2 regions of the Halobacillus sp. genome follow, and region 2 is predicted to be linked to the other one. Evidence: riboswitches for the same ligand, from Rfam matches in the RefSeq annotation. Region 2 holds a riboswitch; the other holds the start of a gene.
What was found. A riboswitch is a leader RNA that binds a small molecule or an ion and turns the genes downstream of it on or off. The one in region 2 is predicted to bind cobalamin.

Region 1 (4,338 bases), on a different contig from region 2:
ATGGTGTAATAGGCAATTGCCTGGTACACTTCTTCCGCATACTTCAAGGCTTGTTCAGATTCCCATGCTATTTTCTTTTGAGCAAGCAAGTGGGCCCAGCCAAAGGTGCCAAGACCAATGCCTCGGTAAGACTGATTTGTCATTTGAGCCTGCAGAACCGGGATGGTATTTTCATCAATCACGTTATCCAGCATTCTTACCTGAATGGATACTAGACGCTTTAAAACCCCTTCAGGTACGGCGCGGCCGAGATTAACACTAGAGAGATTACATACTACAAAATCCCCCGGATTTTTAACCGTTATAATTTTTCCTTCTTCTAAATATTGTTCTTCCTGAAGGGTTGGGCTCTGGTTCTGAGTAATTTCGGTACATAGGTTGCTGCAATAGATCATCCCTGCGTGACGGTTCGGATTCATTCGGTTTACTTCATCGCGGTAGAACATGTAAGGTGTGCCTGTTTCTAGCTGTCCTACCATAATCCTTTTCATAACGTCTATGGCAGCTACTTTTTCTTTCGATAGTTCCGGATGATTTACACATGCTTCGTATCTATCGCGGAAGGTTCCTCTGCCGCGCTCTTCATCATAAGCATCTTCCAATGAAAAGCCCATAACGTCACGAACTTCATGAGGATCGAATAAATACCAGTCTTCACGATTTTCTACAGCTTCCATAAACACATCTGGTATTGATACGCCGGTAAATAAATCATGGGTGCGCTGACGTTCGTCACCGTTGTTCAAACGGCTGTCAAGAAAAGGGAAAATGTCCTTATGCCATATATCCAGATACACGGCTATCGCTCCTTGACGCTGCCCGAGCTGATCTACACTGACTGCCGTATTATTCAACTGCTTCATCCAAGGTATAACGCCTGAAGAAACCCCTTTAAATCCTCGAATGTCACTTCCACGGCTTCTGATTTTGCCGAGATAAACGCCAATTCCTCCGCCGTGTTTACTCAAATTCGCTATGTCTGTATTGCTGTCATAAATGGACTGAAGACTGTCGTCTACCGTTTCTATAAAACAAGAACTTAACTGGCCATATCTTTTTCCTGCGTTAGCTAGAGTAGGGGTAGCGACGGTCATGTATAGATGACTTAAAGCCCAATAGGCTTCTTTTATAAGTCCCATCCGTACTGACTTTTTCTCCTGAGCCATGATTACCATCGAAATGATCATAAACCGTTCTTGCGGAAGTTCATATATGTCTTTGGACTTGGAACGTGCTAAGTATCGATCGCTTAAAGTTTTAAGACCAATATAAGTAAATAAGCGATCACGTTCAGGGGCAAGGATAGCTTCAAGTTGATTTATTTCCTCTTTGGAATAATCAGCAAGTAAGGATTTTGAATAGACTTCTTCATTCGTTAAAATCTCGATTAATGAATAAAATCCTTTATAGGCGCTCTCCTCCCTGCGGTTGTAAGCGGAATTTTTGTACATTTGTTCCAAGTGAATGCTGCTCGCGGCAAAGGTCCAATCAGGAGCTGACTCGTCCATTTCAGCCAAACACTCAAGTATTAACGCTTTGGATTTCTCTTCATCACTCATCTGACCTAGTCCAAGGCCCGGAACTTTTTTCAGGATTCGTCCCACATCCAACTGGGGAAATTCTTTTTGAATGTCAACTAGCTTCTGCTCCCATTCTGTTTGCATAGATTGAACGCTCATGTATTCGTACTCCTTTTTATTCCTAAGTAATTTCAGACATAAAAAAATCCGCTCACTTATTGAGCGGATGAAACCATAGAACGAGGCAAATAAACCATATGAAGACCTCATTCTATCGCTTCATCTTCTCAATCCCCGAAGAAGTTGAAACTTCAGCGAATAAAGACAGGTCTCCTGACTTACGTTCGATTCTACTATGGTCCTTCCCGTACCTGGGCACAGTGGATGATCCATTTCGCGAACGCTAACAGTTGCGGGGGCAGTTCCGGCTTTCTCCGGATTCCCTATTAAGCCTGATGGCATCTTTGATTCGCAAATACTATATATAGTGTTTTGTAGTAATTTTATTAGCTTATATTGTGTTTGTATCATAACCAAGATAAAAGGAATGTGCAAATGATTTGATAGTAAACTCCCTCTTCAAAACCCATATTATTCCACGAGGAAGCTTCCAGGACGCTCTTTTTCATCTCAAAAAATTTTCCAAAAATCAATTGCTTTATTATAATAAAGGTAATGAACACTCTATGGTGAACTATACAATAATAAAGGAAATAGATAAACAGGGGGATTCGAAAATATGGAACGAACATTTAATTGGCACCAGGAAGCCGCTAAACAATGGGATGAGCGGGCGGAGTTTTGGAATCAGCGTAGTCAGACGATGTGGGAGGAGGGAAGCCGTAAAACGATTATACCTTTACTGAAAAATCACCTTCCCACGGGTAACACTGTTGCTGATTTGGGCTGTGGAGATGGATATGGCTCTTATAAATTGTATAAGGAAGGGTACAAGGTCACGGGAGTAGATCTTTCTAAAGATATGATTGAACGAGCAGCGAAACGATTACAAACAGAAGGACTAAACTTTACGCAGGGAGATTTGACGAAGCTGCCTTTCGCTGCAGAAAGCTACGATGGCATCATGGCTATTAATTCTCTGGAGTGGATTGAAGTTCCTCATCAGGGACTTGAGGAAATGAAAAGGATCTTACGTCCGGGAGGCAAGCTTTGTATTGGAATACTGGGACCAACGGCCATGCCGAGGATGAATAGCTATCCAAGAGTATATGGTGAAAAAGTAATTTGCAACACGATGATGCCATGGGAGCTTGCTAAACTGGCTGAAGAAACTGGGTGGAAATATACGGGAGGTCAAGGGGTGTACAAACGCGGGGTTGATGAGAATCAAATCGCACATCTGGATGAAGATTTAAAGCAGGCCCTTACATTTATGTGGATTTTTATTTTTGAGAAGCAAAATTAAGTTAGTACAATCATAAAATCGCGGACTAGGCTCTGATCATAAAAAATACAACACTAAGCCCGCGATTCTGTTTTTTACCCTAAACAGAATCGCGGAATTAGTATGTGGTGGTAATTACGACAAAAAAAAGAGATTGAAAATTTCGTTAAAAGGAGTATGATAAGGAACAACGATTCATATAGTGATTCAATGAGGAGGGATTGCGGTGGTCTGGGTCCATGCAATATTTTCTATGCGGTATTTATTTATCGGGTTCTTTTCATTGACGGCGTTAAGCTTGATTACCTTCCAATCCGTAGCAATATTTCAAGCATTTCTAGATTTTTTTGAAATTTTTCATCGGAAATAAAGAAAAGAGACCGGCTTTCTCAGGCTGGTCTCTTTTTCTATTTGTTTGGCTTTTCCCAAAGAAACTCTCCAAGTAACCGATCTACCTCGGGATGCTCATGCAAACCAGAATGGGTGGCGGATTTGCCAAATACAATTTCTTCTCTGTAACTGCCAAAGGGTACAATTGACTTCATCGATCTTACACTTGAAGCATGTACAAGTCCGTCCCAATGCTCGCTCTCCTCTTCTGCTGGATTGATAACGCCAGCTATGACGAGTGTATCTACACCTTCAGGAAAGAATTCCTTTCTACGTAACATCGAATTCAAAGCTTCAGAATCCGGTTTTAGATCGTTAGCAGCCGGCCCTGAATGCACCTCAAAGTAACCTTCTTTATTAATTCCTTTATAAGGGCTGGCAATTACAGCTAATTTTTGCACTGCGGGATATTGGTCTTTCTGATAATGTAGCAAAAAGTTAGTGGCTGCCAATCCTCCCATAGAATGGCCAACAAGATTGATCTGCTGAATACCATGACGTTCTTTTAATCGGTGGAAGACTTCTTGCAGCCAGATAGTTTGCTGCTTTAGACTTGCACGATCATTCTCAAAAAGAACCTGGATAAATGGTTCCATGCTAGGTGGAAGACTTCCACTTAAGGTCACATGTCCTTGTCGGGATACATAAGCGACCATGCGCTTTGAGCCCACATTTTGCTGCTCAAGGCGATTCATCATCGTATTAAAGGTTCCCGGACCTCCTTTAAAGCCGTGCACGAAGACGGTGGGAGTAATTTCACCGTTTTTTTCTGAACTTGTAGGTTTAGAATTCGTTAAAAATATAAAAATCCCTAAAAGAAGGGAAGAAAGAAGAATGAGGATGAATTTCTTTTTACTACTGAACACATTCAAGAACATTAAGTTTCCTCCTGAAAATTACTATCGCTGAAATATAATAAAAAAATCAATAAGAGTCAATTATAAAAACAGCTTCACTTTAGCATACCCACTGTAGAGAAAGGGAAAACTACACCAAATTCTCCATTCCAAGCGCTATATGGTT
Region 2 (18,005 bases):
TATTGGGATTTTTGAGTTAACCTCAGCAGGTATAGCCTCAGCTATATTATTCGGTTTTATCGTAGCTGTCATTTTTAAACCGAAAGGATAGAAATTAATTAGGGAGGTGACATCTTTGAGCGAGCCGGGTAAAACACCAATTGTAATGAAACTAGAACAAAATCGTAAAGTAATGAATGAACGAGTGGGTGTCGATCAATCATTTGATATAGGTTTCCGAACGTTATACCTGCTAAACCATGAAATTAATCTTTACTACGTTACCGGATTATGTGAAACGCCTATTATTGTGGAACTGATGAGACAGCTGTTTGAAATGAATGAATTTGAAAGTGACAGAGAGAAGCGCTCGGTTTTTCAGCATATCAAAGATGAGATCCCACACCAGCAAGTTGAAGTGGTTTCTTCAATTGAAAAATGTATAACTCAATTATTATCAGGATTAATTGTAATCTTCGTACAAGGCGAAACAGAAGCTTTCATCGTAGATGTTCGATCGTATCCTGGAAGAACACCAGAGGAACCCGACACGGAGAAAGTTATTCGCGGGTCGAGGGATGGTTATACAGAGAATATTATTGAAAATACCGCACTAACTAGAAGGCGAATTCGTGACGAACGTTTGAGGCATGAAATTATGCAAGTAGGAGAGCGTTCAAAAACAGATATCTGCTTGTCGTATATTCAGGATGTAGCAGACCCGGGACTTGTGAAGCTCATTAAGAAGGAAATAAAAAATATTAAGATTGATGGGCTATCCATGGCTGACAAAACGCTTGAAGAATTTCTCGTTCATCAAGGGTGGAACCCTTTTCCGCTCGTAAGATACTCGGAAAGACCAGATGTTACAGCCGCTCACTTATTTGAAGGGCATGTCGTAATTATGGTGGATACGTCCCCGAGCATGATCATTACTCCAACTACTTATTTTCATCATGTCCAGCACGCAGAAGAATTCCGCCAATCACCGGCTGTAGGCACGTTCGTAAGGTGGGTTCGTTTTTTTGGAATATTTGCTTCTGTATTTTTGCTCCCTCTTTGGATGCTATTTGTTATGCAGCCGGACTTATTACCTGAGCAGCTATCATTTATTGGGCCTAATGAAGAAAGTACGATGCCAGTAATCATACAAATTTTATTAGCGGATTTAGGACTCGAGATGCTCAGAATTGCAGCCATCCATACGCCTACGCCTTTATCCACGGCAATGGGTTTAATTGCTGCCGTATTAATAGGACAAATTGCTATTGATGTCGGGATGTTTGTACCCGAAGTGATTTTATATGTCGCTGTCAGTGCTATAGGCTCATACGCTACTCCCAGCTACGAGCTTTCTGTCGCGAATAAAATGTCCCGCGTCCTGCTTGTCATATTTGTCGCTATATTTGGTATAAAAGGATTTATGATTGGTATGACTCTGTACATTGTTATACTTGCTCATACTAAATCTCTAAACACGCCTTACCTCTGGCCGTTCCTTCCATTTAACGCTAAAGCAGCTCTTCAGATTGTTTTACGGATGTCTATGCCTTCATTGAAAGTAAGACCGAGCATTGTTCATCCCCAGAATAATCAGAGGCAAAGGTCTTAATTATATTGCCGGTTCTTTATCAATGTGATAAATTAAAATAAATCAACTTGAGAGATGTTCCTTTTATGAAGGAGCATTTTCTTTTTAAGAGCTACAAAAGGCGGTGGTTTTTTATGAATTACGAAACAGATCAGCGAGGAGCGCTGCTGATCGGCGGCATTCCGGCCAAAGACTTAGCCGATCAGTATGGAACTCCATTATATGTATATGACGTGGGTAAAATACGATCAAATGCCAGGGCATTTGTAAGCACCTTTCAGGATTATGACATACCTGCACAGGTAGCTTATGCGAGTAAGGCGTTTTCATCAATCGCTATGCTTGAAGTGGCTCATCAAGAAGGATTAAGTCTTGATGTGGTATCAGAAGGAGAACTTCATACGGCTCTGGAGTCTGGCTTTCCTGCTGAAAAGATTCACATGCATGGAAATAATAAAAGTATTCAGGAACTGGAAATGGCGGTTGAGAATCATATAGGCTGTATCGTGGTTGATAACTTCTATGAAATTGAACTGCTGCATGCTATTCTACAAGAACAGCAAAAGGAAATGGACGTTCTGCTTCGTGTAACTCCAGGAATAGAAGCCCATACCCATGATTACATCCTGACTGGTCAGGAGGATTCAAAATTTGGGTTTGATTTGTCCAGTGGACAAGCAGAAGAAGCCTTTCTAAAAGTTAGTGAAGCAAGTCGAATAAACATGAAGGGGCTCCACTGCCACATTGGTTCGCAAATATTTGAAACAAGTGGATTTGAAATGGCGGCCCGTAAACTTTTTTCAGCTCTGAATGATTGGTCTGAAAAGTATGACTATCAAGCTTCCGTCTTAAATTTAGGGGGAGGATTTGGTATTCAATATACAGAAGAAGACCGTCCGTTAGATCTGGACCAATATGCACACTCCTTAATAAAGGAAGTAAAGGAGCTTTCTGACCGTTACAATTATCCTATTCCTGAAATTTGGATAGAACCAGGCAGGGCAATTGTAGGGGAAGCTGGAATTACTTTATATACAGTTGGATCTATTAAAGATGTGCCTGGAATTAGAACTTATGTTTCCGTGGATGGAGGAATGACAGACAATATCCGTCCAGCACTTTATCAAGCTAAGTACGAAGCTGTTTTAGCTAATAAAATGAAGGAACAAAGTCATCAAGAATATGCCATTGCTGGAAAATGCTGTGAATCAGGAGATATGCTGATTTGGGAGACTGACCTTCCGAAAGTCGAACATAAGGATTTACTTGCAGTTTTTAGTACGGGAGCGTATGGTTATTCTATGGCAAACAATTACAATCGCTTTCAAAAGCCAGCTGTTGTTTTTGTTGAGAATGGCAATCATCAGTTGGTTGTCCGAAGAGAAAGTTATCAGGAAATGACAAGGTTAGATTTATCTTATTTGCACAGAGAGGGGTAGAAAGATATGAAACAAGCAACAATTGAATTTGAAAATGGAGAAAAAATGCTAATAGAATTATATGATGAGGCAGCTCCTGGAACGGTAGAAAACTTTGAAAAACTTGCGAATAGTGAATTTTACGATGGATTGACCTTCCACCGTGTAATTCCCGATTTCGTTATACAAGGCGGAGATCCTAATGGAAATGGAACGGGAGGCCCTGGATATACGATCAAATGTGAAACAGAAGGTAATCCTCATAAACATAAGAGAGGTACTCTATCCATGGCTCATGCGGGTAAAGATACAGGAGGAAGTCAATTCTTTGTCTGCCACTCTCCACAACCGCACTTAGATGGACGTCATACAGTATTTGGACAGGTGATTGAAGGTGTCGATACAGTAGACCGTGTTCGTCCTGGTGATGTAATGCACAAGGTTAGAGTCGAAGACAAGTAATCGAATAAAGGAAGACATTCATGGTTCTCAATGTTTTTCTCCTGCTCTTCTTAATAGCTCCACTTGGTCTATTTATACATGAGATGGGTCATGTACTGTTCGCCATGATTTTTCGTGCTGAAAAATCCTATATTATAATAGGAGCAGGCAGGCTGATATACAAATTCCGTGTTGGAAAATTGCAAGTGTATATTCGTTTATTTTTCTTTAACGGCGGGCACTCAATTAATGAGAAGACTCCATCTTTTTCGTTTAAAGAGAAAGCCTGGATAAGTATGGGTGGCCCTCTGTTAAACGGAGTGGTGGCTTCTCTTCTTTTTCTGCGTCCAGTGACAGAGCAGCCGGAAGTATTCTTTTATTTCTGCTTGTTCAACGGATATCTTGCCATAACGAATAGCTTTCCCTTTTATATCAAAGGTATAAAATCAGATGGTTACCGTTTCTTTCAATACTTTAGGTCGGCCAAGTCTTAGAGGGTTGTTACAAAGGGTTGCATCTTCAAGTGAATTTGTTATTCTATATTTTGTATGTGAAACCAAACACTCCGGGGGAAGCTGAATGAGAAAGAAGAATTGGACACTGTTTATTTTTTTGCTTGTACTAGGATTTGCCTGGGGCATCTACTACTGGTTTGGAATTGTGCAGTAGCTATTGCTGGTGAGAAAACTCTTGCAGCTTTATAGGATTAGCGTCGCCGTTCTAAAGAATAGATTAAGAAAAGTTATTTTCATAATTGAGGGGTAACTATGTTAATTCGATATAAAAAATCATTTGAAAAGATTGCAATGGGTCTCTTGTCCTTTATGCCTGAGGTATCAGATCTGAAAATGCTTCAAGGAATCATAAAAGAATATGAGACGAATGAAAATTGGAATTTATTCTTATGGAAAGAAGAAGATATTCTTGGGACCATTGGAATTCGAGTGGAAGGTCGGAAAGTGGTAATTCAGCATGTATCTGTAAACCCATCCCACAGAAACTCAGGTATTGGCAGACAAATGATCCGACGTATTCAAGAGAATTTCGGCAGTCAGTACGAAATTTGTGCAGATGAAGCTACGGAGTCATTTGTGGTAAAGTGTGAAACACAAAGACCTTCTTCACAAGTATAGGAAAGGAGATGTCCATAGACATCTCCTTTATTTGTGGTCACTTTTATTTTTTTCTTAATTTATGTTTGTGAATTAAATAGTTATTTTGTAAATTACTCGGGCTTCCATAAGCTACATTCCATTTTGTGCATAAGATTTGAACCTCTTCCATCAACTTTTCATCTTTAATAGGAAGGTTCATACTCTTGTAAGAATAACCTTTCTCGATTTGTGTTTTCATTTCTTCTAATTTATTGGATAATAAAGAAAAAGAGATACCTACATTTTCGATATGATAAAAGTTAGGTTCAAGCTTTTCTAAGCATCTATTTATAAGGGTAAGTGCTCCTCGAAGATTACCCCTTCGGTAATGGTATAGACAAACGGCAATTTGTATGAGTAAAACCCAAACAGAGAGGCGGTTCTTGGGTTCAACTAATTTCCAATGTTCTTCCAGCACTTCATGGCATTCAAAATAATCTCTCGTTCCATGAAAATGAGCTAAAAACTCTATATACTTCTCAGGGTACATACAGGATACCTCCGCAAATTTTCACTTCAATAATTATTGTAAACGACCAATGAACAGAACCACAAGCCGTAGTGTACAATTCACTTACTTAACATTTTTTGATACGATGATAATCGGCAATTGATAATAACAAAGGAAGAATACGATGACTAAAAGCTATCAAGTTAAAGTAGATGGATTTGAAGGACCGCTGGATCTTCTTTTGCATCTAGTGAATCGTTACGAAATCGATATCTATGATATCCCAGTTTCTAAAATAACCGATCAGTATATGAATTATATTCATACGATGAGAGAATTGGAGTTAGACCTTGCGAGTGAATACTTAGTTATGGCTGCTTCGCTGCTTGCCATAAAGAGTCAAATGCTACTGCCTAATCCAACCCTTGAGGAAGTAGATGACGAAGGCTTAGAAGAAGATCCTCGTGAAGATCTTATGAGAAAGCTGATTGAATACCGTAAATATAAACAGGCAGCTGAAGGGTTAAAAGAAAAAGAAGTTGAAGCAAATAGAATATACACCCGCCCTCCTATGCGCCAGGAAGAAGTTCAAGGAGAGGCCCCTGCTATTAAGCCAGGGGAGGCGTCTATCTATGATATGATTCATGCTATGAGTAAAATGCTTTCCAGAAGCAATGCAAATGAACAAGTTCAAGAAACCAAAATAAAAAGGGATGAAGTCCCAATTCAAATGAGAATGGAAGAAATTTTGACTCAAGTTGATTTGCAAGAAGGTGGAACCTCCTTTTATCAGTTATTTAAAAAACGATCCCGCCCGCACATAGTCGTTACCTTCATGGCGATCTTGGAATTGATGAAAAGTAATGACATCGTTTGTGTGCAGCAGCAGCACTTTGAAGAATTAATTGTATTTAAAATGGAGGATGCCCCATGGAGTTAGAAGAATACAAAGCCATCGTAGAAGGGCTATTGTTCGCCGCCGGTGATGAAGGCTTAACCCACAAAAAAATAGGTACCCTTCTCGAAATAAGCCAAAAAGAGTTAAATGATATATTAGAAGATCTAAAACAGGATTACCAGAGTGCTCACAGAGGCATTACTATCATGGACTCCCATGGGGTTCTGCATCTGACCACTAAACCTGAACATGCCTCTTATTATAAGCGGCTGATAGATTCGCCGGGGAATACTCGCCTCTCCCAGGCCGCTCTTGAAACACTTGCTATTGTTGCTTATCAGCAGCCTATTACCAGGATAGAAATTGATGATCTTAGAGGGGTAAAAAGTGATCGAGCAGTGCAGACCCTTGTTACCAGAGGGTTAATTGAAGAAAAAGGAAGAAAAGAAGCTATAGGCCGTCCTGTACTCTTTGGTACGACGAAGGATTTCTTAATATATTTCGGGCTTACCTCATTAAGTGAGCTACCGCCGCTTTCAGAACTTAAGGAAGCAGAAAATTTAGAGGAAGAAGCAGACCTTTTCTTTGGTAATTTTACTGCAACAGATGAGTAGAATATTAATTTATGAGAAAAGAGGCAGATCTATATTAAGCTGCCTTTGGCTGTTGAGTAAACAGTTTAAAATAATTATGCGTACCTAAGCGGTTTCAGCTCTAAATTCCATAGAGATGAAGCCGCATTTTTATAGGTTCAGTCTCGTAAATATAAAATGCCTATATTTATTCAACTATCGCATGAAAATAATTAAAAGTAGTTATTCATGCTTAAAAAGATTTTTTAATAACCTTGCCTAAACGTATGGATAAATTCCCCTGCCAGCACCCTCCTAATATCGTAACGGACCCGATTTATCTCGAAATCGAGTCTTACACAATCCGGCCCATTGTGTAGTAAGCCTCTTATGAAAAATCAGCAATAACTTTAACAAAACCATCGTAAAAAAAGGGAAAGAAAACTCCTTGTTCAGTCCACTAGCTTAGGAAGATTGATTATTAGTAACAGGAGGCAGTACTCATAAGCTTGTACCGGAAAGCATAAGGTAAATCAAATGACGAAAACAGGGAGGTCCCCCGGTGAAAAAGTGTATATTATCTTCTTTATGGTTAGCAATGGTTATATCACTTCTTATAATTAAACCAGTCCAGGCAAATCCAAACTTATCCGTTTCTGCTGAGCATGCGGTATTACTAGATTCTGAGTCAGGCCGCGTTTTATACGAAAAAGATGCTTATGAGGCGTCCCTGATCGCTAGTACGACTAAAATCATGACTGCTATTATAGCAATTGAATCAGGGAAGATGGAAGAAAAAGTAAAAGTGAGCAGTAGAGCGGTACATACAGAAGGTTCTTCGATTTATTTAACCGAGAATGAGAAGATACCTCTTAAGGATTTAGTCTATGGTTTAATGCTGCGTTCCGGGAACGACTCAGCTGTGGCGATTGCTGAGCATGTAGGCGGAAGTGTGGAAGGTTTCACACAAATGATGAATGAGAAGGCTCTGTGGCTCGGTATGAATAACAGCAACTTTGAGAATCCTCACGGCTTGGACGGGGAGAAGCACTTATCAAGTGCTTATGACCTTGCCTTATTAATGGCTTACTCCATGAAAAATGAAACGTTTAGAGAAATTACCGGAAGCGAATCTTTTCGGTCTGAAAACAGAGACTATGCCTGGATGAACAAAAATAAATTATTGACTAAATACTATGCACCTGCAAATGGAGGGAAAACTGGATACACAAAGAAAGCAGGCCGTACCCTGGTGAGCAGTGCCGAGAAAGAAGGCATGGAATTAATTGCTGTTACTTTAAATGCACCAGATGATTGGAATGATCATCAACGTATGTTTGAATGGGGATTTAAAAACTTTGAGTCGGTCAAACTTCAATCCGAGGGGACCGTTGAGACAAATGGGCAGAGCTATTACTTACCACGTGATATTTACTTTCCTCTAACTGCCGCAGAAAAGGAAAACGTAAAAGCAACATTCTATCGATATAATGGAGTAGAGCAGGAAAATATGGCGGGTATGCGTCAATTTAAGGCGGGAGAAATTCCGCTCGTACAAGCCTCTGTATGGCATGAAAGGCCAAAACGTTCCCTGATATCCGGAATGAAAAGCTTTCTTGGTAAGATCACGGGGGTGGTGCCGTGGTCAACTTAATCTGGGCCCTGTTAGCTATTATAGGAATTGTTTATGCAGCCTTCAATGGAACGATGGAGGCTGTGAACAAAGCGATTTTTTCTACCCTGGACGAAGCTGTAATGATCGCGCTGAGCCTTGCCGGAGTTCTTATTTTTTGGCTGGGACTCATGAAAATCGCGGAAGAGGCAGGACTGTTGAACGGATTGGCTAAAATATTCAGACCCTTTGTAAGAAAAATTTTTCCTGATATTCCTGAAAACGATCCAGCTCTTGGTTACATTCTTTCAAATATGACAGCTAACATGTTCGGTCTGGGCAATGCAGCCACCCCTATGGGGCTGAAAGCAATGAATGAACTTAAGAGGTTGTCGAACTCTCAAGAAGCCAGCCGGTCCATGATTACATTACTAGCTATAAACACATCTTCTCTTACATTAATTCCTACCACTGTTATTGCCATTCGCATGAAGTACGGTTCAGATGATCCAACCAGCATTGTAGGTGCCACTATTCTGGCCACTATCATTTCGACCTGTGCTGCTCTGATAATTGATCGGTATTTCTATTATCGTAGAAAAAGGTTGAGGAGACCATGATCAGCATATGGTTAATCCCGGGGATTATATTAATCGTACTTGTTACAGCAACCTTAAAAAATGTCCCTGCTTATGAAGTATTTGTAGAAGGCAGTAAAGAAGGGATTCAAATTGCTATTACTTTACTTCCCTTTTTATTAGGCATGATGGTGTCAATCGCTATTTTTCAAGCTTCCGGAGCTATGGGAGCTATTTTACACCTCTTTGAACCTGTCACAAGGGCTGTAGGGTTTCCTGAAGAAATCCTCCCTTTGGCATTTATTCGTCCTATTTCGGGTACAGCCGCTTTAAGCATGACCACCGAGCTCATTCGAACATACGGCCCGGATTCATTTATCGGATACCTGGCCTCAGTCATGCAGGGGAGCACGGATACGACATTATATATCATTACGGTATATTTTGGAGCTGTAGGAATTAAAAAAATGGGAGATGCTTTAAAGGTTGGACTATTGGCCGATCTGGTTGGTATAATAGCTTCTGTAATAGTTGTAGTCATCCTATTTAGTTGATAGGATGACTTTTTGTGCAAATATGGCTATAATGTGTATAATGTTAAGGAGCTGACAAGCCGCGCTGGAGTACCTCAGCGTGGCTTCCTGTTGTGTATAGATTAAAGAGTGAAAAGGTTGGTGACCAGGGATGGCTGAAATGGAAAGACTGCAGAAAGTGATCGCCCATGCAGGTGTAGCTTCTCGTAGAAAAGCAGAACAAATGATTATAGATGGTAAGGTTAAAGTTAATGGTGAAGTAGTTAAAGAACTTGGAACAAAAGTGAGCTCGAATGATGATGTTGAGGTAGAAGGGGTACCGATCGTGAAAGAGGCACCTGTTTATTACTTGCTCTATAAACCGCGTGGCGTGATTTCAAGTGTAAGCGATGATAAAGGCCGTAAAGTTGTTACGGATTATCTGCCAGAAGTGGATGAGAGGATCTTTCCAATCGGCAGGCTTGATTATGATACCTCCGGCTTGCTTCTTTTAACAAATGACGGCGAATTCGCCAACCTTCTTATGCATCCAAAGCATGAAGTTGATAAAGTATATATTGCGAAAACAAAAGGGATTCCTTCACGTGAACAGCTGCAGCAATTAAAAAAGGGAATTAATATTGATGGAGAGTACTTAAAGGCTGTGCACGCCAAGATTAATTCTTCTGATCCGAAAAAAAACAGTGCGATTATCCAGGTTATACTTCATGAAGGAAAAAATCGTCAAGTTCGCCGGATGTTCGAAGCTCTTGGCTATCCTGTCGACAAACTTAAGCGTGAGAGATACGGCACGCTTGATTTACATGGAATGAACGCTGGAGACTCTCGTCCATTAAAACCTCATGAAGTTAAGCAGCTTCGCCAGCTTGCAGAAAAAAATGTTGAATAACGTTCAAATTTTCCGTTTCCAATCAATGTTATAATGAGTTGGGAGTGAATGATATGAAGGAACAGACACTAAAGAAAAAAAGAAAAAGGCTTGTTTTTCGTACGGTTATTCTTGCGGTAATGGCTGGATTGGTTATATTTGCTCTTATTTCTAATGCAAAAGAAGAGAAGTCCGTTATTGCTCAAGGAGAACAAGCTCCTAACTTTCAATTGCAAAAATTCGGAAGTGATGGGGAGACAATGGCCTTAGATGATTTAAAAGGTAAAGGAGTTATGGTCAATTTCTGGGCAACGTATTGTGGCCCCTGTAAGGATGAAATGCCTTATATGGAAGAATTATATCCCGAATTTAAAGAAAAAGGGGTGGAAATTCTTGCGGTTAACCTCGATTCCACTGAATTAGTCGTACAGAATTTTATAGACCAATATAATTTAAGTTTTCCGGTTTTACAAGATAAAAATGGTCAGGTTATGGATTTATATAACGTTAGCAATCTGCCTGCGACATTATTCATCAACTCTGATGGTGAAATTGTAGAGAAAGTAATTGGCCCACTTACTTTAAGTAAATTGGAAGGCCACTTACAGAAAATTGTACCTGAGGAGTAGAGTTTACTTGATATTGTGAGGTTTTAATATGAACGAAATAACATGTGAGTGCGGCCATGTGAACCCTGAAGGCACGGTTCTTTGTGAAGCGTGTGGTAAACCTATTGAAGGAAATCAGCATATCAATGGCAATGAAGACAAAAAGCTTCTAAACATGCGGTACGATGGCAGCGCCCGGCGGTCTCAAACTTATAACCGCACGATTGTGGACAAAATCTGGAATTTCTTTTCTTCTGTGAAGGTGGGCGTGTGGCTGATTGTTCTTACGTTAATTGCTTCAGCAGTAGGTACTATTCTCCCCCAGGAAATGTACATACCTCCAAACGTAGATCCAGCTTCACACTATCGAGATCAGTATGGGCTGTTTGGACAAATCTATTACCAGCTTGGTTTTCATAATTTATTTAGTTCATGGTGGTATATGTTGTTAATTGCCATGATCGGTATTTCAATTGTAATTGCCAGTATCGACCGATTTTTTCCTCTTTATAAGACATTAAAAAAACAAAAGCCCAAGCGTCATGAATTGTTCATGAAAAAGCAACGTGTTTTTGGTGTAACAGAGGCAGATCAGGTAGACCTGGAGCTTTACAAAAAGAATTTAAAAAAGCGCAGGTTTAAAATTTATGAGCAGGATGGACACATCCTTGCTGAAAAAAACCGCTTTGCCCGCTGGGGGCCATATGTAAACCATATAGGATTAATTATATTTTTAGTAGGGTCGCTGCTTCGGTTTGTCCCGGCATTTTACATTGACGATTTTATATGGGTACGTGAAGGTGAAACTACTATGATTCCAGGAACGGAAGGCAAATATTATATAAAGAACAAAGACTTTATCCTGGAAACTTATAATGAGGACGATGAAACGGATGCTCGGTTTAAAGAAGCGATTCAGAAACAAGGGGGACCTATTCCGAAAACGTTTCAGACTAACGCAGTCATATATGAACGAACGGATGAGATTATCCCTGGTAAGGAACCAGAATTAGCAGAACTGAAAGATACACAGGCAAAAATGAACCATCCGATCAAATTTGATGATTTTGCTCTTTATCAAGCCAGTTATCAGTTAAATGAGTTTAAAGAAATGACTTTTAAAATTCATGACAAAGAAAATGAAGATACAAATTATGGAGAGTTTACCGTAGATTTGTCCGACCCTAAGAATGAATATACTCTCGATAGCGGCTATCGTGTAGAGATAAATAATTATTTCCCTGAATATGAAATGCAGGAAGGAGCCCCTGTATCTGTCTCCAAATATCCAAAGAATCCTGCTTTCGTCTTTAATCTTTATCCTCCTGATTCCCAAGAAGCAGAAACTAGCTTTCTAGGAATCGGTGCCAATGTGGATGCTAGTGGAGAAAACGACTATAAGATCGGTCTTGTCAATTTTGACGTCCGTGACGTAACAGGACTTACGGTTAAGAAAGACCATACGCTTCCGATTATTGCGTTAGGTGGTGCCATTTTTATGCTAGGTGTTATCCTGGGAATGTATTGGAATCATCGGAGAATCTGGCTTCAGCCTAAAGAAAATGGAGTCTGGATTGCCGGGCACACGAATAAGAACTGGTATGCTCTTAGGCAGGAGATAAACAAAGTAATTTCTGGAACTCACATTCAGGAGCCCCTGGATCAGTATGAAAAGAAAGAATAGAATTTATTAGTGTTTGAGGAGGATAAAAAATGGGAGATTTAAGTGCAATTAGTGGAAATTTACTATATGCTGCTTTTTTCCTTTATTTGATCGCAACTTTTTTCTTTGGGGCAACGATCCGGGATAAAAAGAGAGCGAAAAGCAGAACTGCAGGGAATATAGGAATATCTATTACTATACTGGGTTTTATAACTCAAGTGGGTTACTTCATAACAAGGTGGATTGCAAGTCACCATGCACCAGTTAGTAACTTATTTGAATACACTACGTTCTTTGGAATGATGCTCGTATTTGCATTCATAGTCCTGTATTTTATTTACAGAGTGGATCTGCTTGGTCTTTTTGCATTGCCAATCGCTTTACTGATCATCGCTTTTGCGAGCATGTTTCCGACTGAAATTTCTCCATTAGTACCATCTTTGCAATCACACTGGCTCTATATTCACGTCACGACAGCTTCACTTGGCCAGGCTATATTATCAGTCAGCTTTGTGGCGGGATTGATTTACTTAATTTCCCAGATTGATCAGTCCAAATCAAATAAGCACACCTCGTGGCTCGAGTTCGTCATTTATACAATAGCTGCTGTGGTTGCTTTCATCGTTCTATCATCCACCTTTAGCGCCTTGAATCATCAAACAGTTTTTCAAGCGCCAATTGAAGGTCAGCAGACGGAAATTACTTACCAGATGCCTGCCTTTATCGGACCGGCAGATGGAGATTTAGTTACAGAGGAAGCTATGCATCCCCTGATTGAAGCGCCGGAATGGATGCGCGGGGAGGATGCAGCTGTTAAGCTAAATACCTTTATTCTATCCTTACTTGGCGGTCTCATAATCTATGGAGTATCAAGACTCTTGATGAGAAAAAGAGTGGGTGCATTTTTACAGCCTATGCTTAGAAAAAGAGTAAATCCAGAACTGGTCGATGAAGTTTCCTACCGTGCCGTCGCCATCGGTTTCCCTGTATTTACTTTAGGTGCTCTTATTTTTGCCATGATTTGGGCTCAGCAAGCATGGGATCGCTTCTGGGGATGGGACCCTAAAGAAGTGTGGGCTTTGATCACCTTCTTTTTCTATGCAGCCTATTTACACTTGCGGCTTTCAAGAGGTTGGCAGGGAATGAGGTCGGCCTGGCTTGCCGTTGGTGGTTTTGGAATTATCATGTTTAACTTAATTGCGGTAAATTTGGTGATTTCTGGACTTCACTCCTATGCATGATTTATTCTTAAAGGCAGGAAGGGTTTTTTACCCCCCTGCCATTTTTATTTATGAAATGTAATAATTAGTATTAATTAAGGGTGGTTAGACTTATGGAACAAGAAGCCAGAATATTAGTAGTAGATGATGAAGATCGTATTCGACGTTTGATCCGCATGTACTTAGAAAGAGAAAATTATATTATTGATGAAGCAGAAGATGGAGACGAAGCTTTAAAAAAAGCAATCGATGTGGATTACGATGTTATTCTGCTCGACTTGATGCTCCCGGGGATGGACGGTATAGAAGTTTGTAAAGAGCTTCGGGAAAAGAAAGCAACTCCAGTCATTATGCTAACGGCCAAAGGGGAAGAAGCAAATCGTGTGCAAGGCTTTGAAGTGGGGACTGATGATTATATTGTGAAACCATTTAGTCCCAGGGAAGTGGTTTTAAGGGTGAAAGCTCTGCTACGCCGGTCTTCCTCTACTAAATTTTTGGAAACGGATACTTCTGCAAGAAATGTCCTGGTGTTTCCGCACATGACCATCGATAATGATGCTCACCGTGTAACAGCCGAAGGAAAAGAAGTAGCATTAACTCCTAAGGAGTATGAGCTCCTTAATTACATGGCTCAGTCACCTGACAAAGTTTTTCATAGAGAACAGCTTCTTAAAGAAGTTTGGCAATATGAATTTTTTGGTGACCTCAGAACCGTGGATACGCATGTGAAGAGATTAAGAGAGAAGCTGAGTAAAGTTTCCTCTGATGCTGCGGGTATGATCGTTACAGTATGGGGTATTGGCTATAAGTTCGAGGTAAGTGGAGAATAATGTTCTGGCGCAGTGTAGTAGGTAAACTGTGGTTTACTATATTATTCCTAGTATGCTTTGTCCTGTTTATTCTAACGGTGTTGTTATTAGAATTTTTTCAGAACTATCATATTCAACAAGCGGAAAGTCAATTACTTCAGACTGCTTCTAAAATTACAGAGGTAGTTGAAAGGTATGAAGATAGAAACCTGCTTCTTTCTACTACGGCACTTGTTAAAAATCCTGCGAGCCGGGCGTTGATCACTTATGGACCTGATGAAGTCATTGTAAGTGATAGCGAATCACAGGCGCTCCCTAAAATGACTTACAATTGGATCTCGTCCGATAACGATTTATCCAAAGTCATAAGTGAAGGACGCGATGTGAAAAAGGTTACAGAAATAAAGGAATTTGATACAGAGGTTATGGTGGTGGGAACTCCTTTAACGGAAAGAAATGGAGCCGTTTTTGTTTATCAATCTCTGGATACGATAGAGGAAACTTCTGAACAGACCACCAAGATTATTTTCCTTGGAGCAGGGATTGCTATTATATTGACTACGATCTTTGCTTTTTTCTTATCTACTCGTATTACTTCTCCCCTAATCAAGATGCGGGAAGGGGCCCTTGAACTTGCTAAAGGGGAATTTAACACGAAGATTCCTATTTTAACTCATGATGAAATAGGCGAGCTTGCTATGGCTTTCAACCGCATGGGACGTCAGCTTAAATTTCATATTAACGCCCTAAATCAGGAGAAAGAACAGCTTTCAGGCATATTGCGCTCGATGGCAGATGGAGTTATTACCATCAATCGTGAAGGAGAAGTTCTCATTACCAACCCTCCAGCCCAGCAGTATTTGGAAGCTGACAAGTTTGAGAACGATGAAGAAGGTACATTGAATCCAAGTAATTTGCCGGCTCCTCTTTATGAACTATTTGATGAAGTGATATCCAAAGAACAGGAAGCGATGACTGAAGTATCTTTGCAAGGCCGCTCCTGGGTCATTATTATGACTCCATTATACGATAAAGATACTATTAGAGGTGCGGTTGCTGTCTTACGAGATATGACAGACGAGCGCAGACTGGATAAACTTCGCAAAGATTTTATTGCCAATGTTTCCCATGAATTACGAACTCCTATTTCGATGCTTCAAGGGTACAGTGAAGCAATAGTAGATGATGTTGCGGAGAGTAAAGAAGATAAAAATGAACTAGCCCAGATCATCCACGATGAATCATTGCGAATTGGTCGCCTGGTCAATGAATTATTGGATTTAGCCCGAATGGAAGCGGGTCATATAAATTTATATGTGGAATCCGTAGAATTAGCTCCTTATATGGACAAGATCGAACGGAAGTTTCAAGGACTTTCTAAGGAACGCCAGGTGAGCTTAACCATAAATGTAGATCCAAATCTAGAATGGCTTTATTTTGATGCTGATCGGATAGAGCAAGTCTTTACAAATCTTATTGATAATGCCATTCGACATACAAGTGAACATGGATCCGTGAACGTAATTATTGAGGATGGAGGACATGAATGGATGGCATCTGTACATGATTCTGGTCAAGGAATTTCCGAAGATGATCTTCCTTTTGTATTCGAACGGTTCTATAAGGCAGACAAATCAAGAAAAAGAGAAGCATCTAAGCATAAAAAAGGAACGGGTCTGGGACTGGCTATTGCTAAAAATATTGTGGAAGCCCATAATGGAATGATCAGTGTGCACAGTAAGGTAGAAGAGGGGACCACTTTTTCTTTCAGGATCCCAAAGAAGATAGATTCTCCAGATAGCTAGTTGCTAAATGTCGAAATGTGAGTTAATCTAGTAATGGATAAAATAACTTTATATTGAGTGGATTCAGGTGCCTGAAAGGGCTTAAAATGGGAACCCGGTTAAAGGCCGGGACTGTCCTCGCAACTGTATGTGAAGACGAAAAGGAAGTTCCACTGTGCAAATGCACGGGAAGGGTCCTTAGTAGGATGACGCACAAGTCAGTAGACCTGCCTGATCCCAGTGTTTCAAAGCTTCGGGGATTGAGCGTTTGAGACAACCGATCGGTTCTATGTAAATAGATTAACTAACCCATCTGGTTTGTCTTAAGCTTGCCTTTGAACGAAGGCAAGCTTTTTTTGATGGATACATAGTGTGGCAGGTTGTCCATTCGTCCTTTCTAAAAAGCTATTATTAAAAAGTGAGAGGATGGAAACAAGATGAACAAACTTTATACCTTATTGCTGGCGATCTTATTAACGGCAGGTACTCTGAGTGGGTGCGGAACCCAGACCGAAGAGAAAGCTAATGCTGGTCAAGAAGAAGAAAAACAGGAAGTCAGTGTCCAAGTAGAGATCTCCAAAAATAATGGGGAGGAAACCTTAGCTGATAAAGAAATTTCCGTAGAGGAAGGCACTACCCTATTAAAGGTGATGGAAGACAATTTTGAAGTAGAACAAAGCGAAGGATATATAAATAGTATTGAAGGAATAGCAGGAAATCAAGAAAAGAAAATGGCGTGGATGTACACAATTAATGGGGAGGAAGCCCAGGTTGGAGCCAACGAATATGAAGTAAAGCAAGGCGATATGATTGTATTTGATTATCATTCGTGGGAATGATGAAACATGAATATTTATAAAATTACTCTAATTGCCATGCTTGCCTCATTAGCGGTTGCAGGAAGAATTGCTTTAAGCCATGTTCCTAATGTACAGCCGGTTACGGCCATCATCATTTTGACAGGATTTTGGATGGGTCCCGCTGCAGGTCTTATGATGGCATTCTTAACCACTGTTGTTTCCAATATGCTGCTTGGCATGGGGTACTGGACTATATGGCAGGTAGTTGCATGGTCAATCATCGGTTTGCTTGCCGGCATAATTGGAAAATTCAAACCTGAATTTCCTACCTGGGGCCTTACCATATATGGGTTTCTGTCAGGTATATTTTTCGGGGTGGTTATCTCCCTTACAATGCGATCCATTGGTCAGCCATTCTGGGCTTATTATTTGGCGGGATTGCCATACGATATAAATCATGCTATTTCAAATGTTATATTCATTTTAATTCTTTCTCCCGTTTTAAGCACCTTATTTAGACGGTATAAGAAGAGAAATGGATTAACTGGAAAAACACCATATGTTGGAACAACCAATTATCGTTCTTAAAAACACAGAATGCCGGGGGCCCCTGGTACCTGTGTTTTTTCTTTTTATTTTATTAGCTCTGCTACACTTGCTGGGTGAATTACAGTAAAGCTCACGCTACTAAGACTCAGTTTCGAGATAGTTGGGGCCGTTGCAAACAATAGATGAGGGCGGCTACGGAAACAACTCGTCTTGTTCCATCACCCAGACATTCGAGACATAAGCCGCTCATCAACGTATTGAAAAACCACAATTCTTTTAATGGGCGGCTTATGCTGGTCGTGTCTTTCGGGGTGATTCCACATTTGAACACTTTCCTGCGGCTCTACACGATGTAGGGTCGATCGACGTTGCGTCGTGCATGGCCGGAAAGCGAAATCATCCCCCGAAGGACTGTCCTCTTAGCTTTAATATCTCGAAACTGAGTCTTAAACAAACGGGAGCTTATCTATAATAAGC

Region 1: linked by a shared signal. The riboswitch ahead of WAM07_RS08500 (ribonucleoside-diphosphate reductase subunit alpha) and the one ahead of WAM07_RS03215 (DUF4430 domain-containing protein) in region 2 are both predicted to bind cobalamin.

Annotation. Positions count from the first base shown of each region.
Region 1 is NZ_JBAPTY010000185.1:11,593-15,930, forward strand. It holds gene WAM07_RS08500 (ribonucleoside-diphosphate reductase subunit alpha) at 1-1,679, opposite strand, end outside; cobalamin riboswitch at 1,828-2,001, opposite strand; gene WAM07_RS08505 (class I SAM-dependent methyltransferase) at 2,260-2,946, shown strand; gene WAM07_RS08510 (alpha/beta fold hydrolase) at 3,333-4,193, opposite strand.
Region 2 is NZ_JBAPTY010000060.1:15,807-33,811, forward strand. It holds gene spoVAE (stage V sporulation protein AE) at 1-91, shown strand, start outside; gene WAM07_RS03130 (spore germination protein) at 146-1,591, shown strand; gene lysA (diaminopimelate decarboxylase) at 1,705-3,009, shown strand; gene WAM07_RS03140 (peptidylprolyl isomerase) at 3,016-3,450, shown strand; gene WAM07_RS03145 (site-2 protease family protein) at 3,471-3,923, shown strand; gene WAM07_RS03150 (GNAT family N-acetyltransferase) at 4,197-4,562, shown strand; gene WAM07_RS03155 (DUF309 domain-containing protein) at 4,606-5,073, opposite strand; gene WAM07_RS03160 (segregation/condensation protein A) at 5,219-5,974, shown strand; gene scpB (SMC-Scp complex subunit ScpB) at 5,965-6,546, shown strand; gene WAM07_RS03170 (D-alanyl-D-alanine carboxypeptidase family protein) at 7,067-8,158, shown strand; gene WAM07_RS03175 (nucleoside recognition domain-containing protein) at 8,146-8,736, shown strand; gene WAM07_RS03180 (spore maturation protein) at 8,733-9,248, shown strand; gene WAM07_RS03185 (pseudouridine synthase) at 9,388-10,116, shown strand; gene resA (thiol-disulfide oxidoreductase ResA) at 10,170-10,724, shown strand; gene resB (cytochrome c biogenesis protein ResB) at 10,753-12,387, shown strand; gene ccsB (c-type cytochrome biogenesis protein CcsB) at 12,417-13,607, shown strand; gene WAM07_RS03205 (response regulator transcription factor) at 13,700-14,416, shown strand; gene WAM07_RS03210 (ATP-binding protein) at 14,416-16,200, shown strand; cobalamin riboswitch at 16,249-16,428, shown strand; gene WAM07_RS03215 (DUF4430 domain-containing protein) at 16,617-17,018, shown strand; gene WAM07_RS03220 (ECF transporter S component) at 17,025-17,567, shown strand.